2 regions of the Streptomyces sp. NPDC016851 genome follow, and region 2 is predicted to be linked to the other one. Evidence: riboswitches for the same ligand, from Rfam matches in the RefSeq annotation. Region 2 holds a riboswitch; the other holds the start of a gene.
The links. A riboswitch is a leader RNA that binds a small molecule or an ion and turns the genes downstream of it on or off. The one in region 2 is predicted to bind S-adenosylmethionine.
Positions count from the first base shown of each region.

Region 1: linked by a shared signal. The riboswitch ahead of ACZ3I3_RS04040 (aminotransferase class V-fold PLP-dependent enzyme) and the one ahead of thrC (threonine synthase) in region 2 are both predicted to bind S-adenosylmethionine.

Region 1 covers NZ_JBVHEP010000002.1:289,323-291,515, forward strand. Annotated here, with positions in the region: gene ACZ3I3_RS04040 (aminotransferase class V-fold PLP-dependent enzyme) at 1-1,237, opposite strand, end outside; SAM riboswitch class IV at 1,368-1,484, opposite strand; gene trpD (anthranilate phosphoribosyltransferase) at 1,552-2,193, opposite strand, start outside.
Region 2 covers NZ_JBVHEP010000046.1:21,590-23,782, forward strand. Annotated here, with positions in the region: gene thrC (threonine synthase) at 1-1,042, opposite strand, end outside; SAM riboswitch class I at 1,058-1,213, opposite strand; gene ACZ3I3_RS40570 (glucosyl-3-phosphoglycerate synthase) at 1,394-2,193, shown strand, end outside.

The sequences.
Region 1 (2,193 bases), on a different contig from region 2:
TGACCCGGATGGCGTTGAGGGACTTCTCGCCGGGAACCGACTCCGGCGACCCGCACTCGCCCTGCGTCTGCGGGTCGCTGCCGAGCAGCGTGCGCACCAGCGGGTGGGCGCAGAACAGCCCGTCCCGCACGCCGATGCCGTACTCGGCGGAGAGCGCGGCGGCGAAGTGCGAGCTGTTCCAGCCCTCGACGACGAAGGAGAGCACACCGACGCGCGGCGCGTCGTCCCCGAACAGGGACAGGAACCGCACCTGGGGGACGTCGGCGAGCCCCTCCCGCACCTTGGCGACCAGGTACTGCTCGCGCGCGACGAGCGTGTCGAAGCCGGCCTCCGTCAGCGCCTTGCAGGCGGAGGCGACGGCGTAGGCGCCGATGACGTTGGGCGAGCCCGCCTCGTGACGGGCGGCGCTGTCGTGCCACTCCACGTCCACTCCCCCGTCGGTACGCCGGGTGACCTTGCGGCTGGCGCCGCCGCCCGCGAGGTACGGCTCGGCCTCGCGCAGCCAGTCGGCCCGTCCGGCCAGCACACCGGAGCCGAAGGGCGCGTACAGCTTGTGCCCGGAGAAGGCGACCCAGTCGACGCCGAGGTCGGCGACGGACACGGGGTAGTGCGGGGCCAGCTGGGCGGCGTCGAGCACGATCCGGGCGCCGTGCGCGTGCGCGGCCGCCGCGAGCTCCCGTACGGGCCACAGCTCGCCGGTGACGTTGGAGGCGCCGGTGACGCAGACGAGGACCGGGCCGTAAGGGTCGCGGTCGGCGAGGGCGCGCTCCAGGGTCTCGACGGCCTGGCGGGGGCTGCGCGGGGCGTCGAGGTACGTGACACGGGCGTCGCGCCAGGGCAGCAGGGAGGCGTGGTGCTCGGTCTCGAAGACGAAGACCTGGCAGCCGGCCGGGAGCGCGGCGGCCAGGAGGTTGAGGGAGTCGGTGGTGGACCGGGTGAAGACCACCTGGTCACCGTCCCTGCAGTCGAGGAACTCCGCGACCGTCCGGCGGGCGTTCTCGAACAGGTCGGTCGACAGCTGGGACAGGTACCCGGCACCGCGGTGGACGCTGCCGTAGTACGGCGCGTAGGCGGCGACGTCGTCCCAGACCCGCTGGAGCGCCGGGGCGCTGGCGGCGTAGTCGAGCGCGGCGTAGGTGACCTCGCCACCGGTGACGAGCGGGACGGTGACATCCCGTCCCAGAACGGGCAGCGGGGCACAAACGGACGGGGCGGCGGCAACGGTGGAGACGGACATGGCGGAACTCCCGTGAAGTCAGGTGGAATCCGCCCGCGAGCACATGGCTCAAGCGGGGGGTGAAGGAAAGAGGGTGCGGAGGCGGGGCTCTGCGGCCCTATCGCATTCGCTGGTTCACGAGAGACTCCTCGTCACGCGCTTGCCACAGACCTCGCTGCCTGCGGCCTGGTCTTCACCCGGGGCACCCCGCCACGGACGGAGGGTTGCCGGACAGTCGGCCGGGGCCTCATGACTGTCACTCATGACCTGATCAGGAACGTACGCGAAAAGATCGGCGTCCCGCAACCCGAGTCCGGATCGCGGGACACCCGGCGCTACGCGTTGCTCGCCGCCACCCACCGCTCCAGGGTCCGCTTGGCGGCCCCGGAGTCGATCGATTCGGCCGTCTTGGCCATGCCGGCGCGGATCTGCTCGACGAGTGTCCCCGGGCCGGGTTCGAGGGCCACCAGGGCCGCCGCCGAGTTCAGCAGGACCGCGTCGCGCACGGGGCCCGTCTCGCCGTCCAGCAGGCGGCGGGCGACCTCCGCGTTGTAGGAGGCGTCCGCGCCGCGCAGGGCCTCCACGGGGACGAGTTCGAGGCCCACGTCGCGCGGGTCGAAGGCCTCCTCGGTCACCTTGCCGTCGCGGACGACCCACACTCTGGACGTGGCGGTGGTGGTCAGTTCGTCGAGGCCGTCGTCCCCCCGGAAGACCAGGGACGAGTGGCCGCGCTCGGCGAAGACGCCCGCGACGATCGGTGCCATGCGCGGATCCGCGACGCCGACGGCCTGGGCGCGTACCTTCGCCGGGTTGGTCAGCGGACCGAGGACGTTGAAGATCGTCCGGACGCCCAACTGGCCGCGCGCCGCGCCCGCGTGGCGCATCGCCGGGTGGAACTTCGCCGCGAAGCAGAAGGTGATCCCGGCGTCCTCGGCGACCTGGGCCACCCGGTGCGTCGGCAGTTCCAGATTGACGCC
Region 2 (2,193 bases):
CGTCGTTGACGTCCTCCACCGCACCGCCCGTACGCCGCGCGATGTCCAGCACGTACGGCCCGTCCGCCGGGTTGCCGATCGCCAGCGACTTGGCGATCGTGTCCGGCTTCTGGGGGCGTACGACGTCGTGGCCGGCCTTGTACGCCGTCGACACCGGGGAGCAGCCCTCGGCCTGCGCGCCGAAGATCTTGTACGGCTTGTCCTCGACCAGCCCGAGCTTGATCAGCTCCTGCAGGCCCTTGTCGATCTTCGTGAGCTGCGAGCCGGAGGCGATCGGCACCACGATCTGGTCCGGCAGCTGCCAGCCGAGCTGCTCGCAGATCTCGTACGCCAGGGTCTTGGAGCCCTCCGCGTAGTACGGCCGCAGGTTGACGTTGACGAAGCCCCAGCCCTCGCCGGCCGGGTCGCCGATCAGCTCGGAGCAGAAGCGGTTCACGTCGTCGTAGTTGCCCTGGATGCCGACGAGCTCGCCGCCGTAGACCGCGGCCATGACGACCTTGCCCTGCTCCAGGTCGTGCGGGATGAACACGCAGGAGCGGAAGCCGGCGCGGGCCGCCGCGGCGCCCACGGCGCCGGCGAGGTTGCCGGTGGAGGAGCAGGACAGCGTGGTGAAGCCGAAGGCGCGGGCGGCCTCCAGGGCCTGGGCGACGACCCGGTCCTTGAAGGAGTGCGTCGGGTTGCCGGAGTCGTCCTTGATGAAGAGCTTGCCCGCCTCGACGCCCAGCTCGCGCGCGAGGTTGTCGGCCTTGACGAGCTGGGTCCAGCCCGGGTTGATGTTCGGCTTGGTCGCCACGTCGGCCGGGACCGGCAGCAGCGGGGCGTAGCGCCAGATGTTCGCGGGTCCCGCTTCGATCCGCTTGCGGAGCTCTTCGGTGTCGTAGGCCGAGAAGTCGTAGGCGATCTCCAGCGGACCGAAACACTCCTCGCACGCGAAGACCGGGCCGAGGGGTACGCGGTGACCGCACTCGCGGCAGCTCAGGGCGGCGGCGGGGCCGAGGTCTACGGTGGAGTCGGTGGTGCTTGCAACAGTCTGCACAGCCATGTGAGGCGAGGCCCTTCCTCATCTTCCTCACGACGCATCTCGCCGTGAGACGGATTTGGCACCTTCCCGAGCCGGGAGCCTCGCGGAGCGGTCGACAGTGACCTACGAGTATCGGCTGGAGGGTTGCCGGGGCTTCATCGGGCCGTATCCCTCTGCCCCTCTGGATGAGCTGTATTCGGTTGTAAACAACGGTTGACCCCGGACATGCGATGGTCATCCGCGTTGTTCAAGACTGTAACCGACGACCAGGACAGTTGAGATAGTCGTCCGAACCGCGAGATGACTGTACCCATCAGCCGCTACCGCGGCGGGCAGTCCGTCCCGCCGAGAGTACGCAGAGGAGCCGCCACGGTGCTGGAAGAAGTCGAGCGCTGGCTGAGCACCCGTTCCTGGTCAGCGACCGATCGTCCGCTCCACCAGATTCTGGCCGCCAAGCAGCGCACGGGCCAGACGGTGAGTGTGGTGCTGCCCGCGCTCAACGAGGAGGAGACGGTCGGTGACATCGCCGCGATCATCCGTCACGACCTGATGCGGCAGGTCCCGCTCGTCGACGAGCTGGTCGTCGTCGACTCGGGGTCGACCGACCGCACGTCGGAGGTGGCCGCCGCCGCGGGCGCGACGGTGGTGCACCGCGACGAGATCATCCCGCGGATCCCCGCCGTGCCGGGCAAGGGCGAGGTGCTGTGGCGCTCCCTGCTCGTCACGCGCGGGGACATCGTCTGCTTCATCGACGCGGACCTGAAGGACTTCTCGTCCGACTTCGTCTCCGGGATCGTGGGCCCGCTGCTCACCGACCCGGACATCGACCTGGTGAAGGGCATGTACGACCGTCCCCTCGGAGGCACCGCCGGGCAGGGCGGCCGGGTCACGGAGCTGATGGCCCGCCCGCTGCTGAACATGCACTGGCCACAGCTGGCCGGGTTCGTGCAGCCGCTCGGCGGCGAGTACGCGGCCCGCCGCTCGCTGCTGGAGCAGCTGCCGTTCCCCGTCGGGTACGGCGTCGAGCTGGGCATGCTGGTCGACGCGCTGCACCTGGTGGGCCTGGACGCCCTCGCCCAGGTGGACGTCGGGGTGCGCAAGCACCGGCACCAGGACGGGCAGGCGCTGGGCCGGATGGCCGCCGCGATCTACCGCACGGCCCAGCTGCGGCT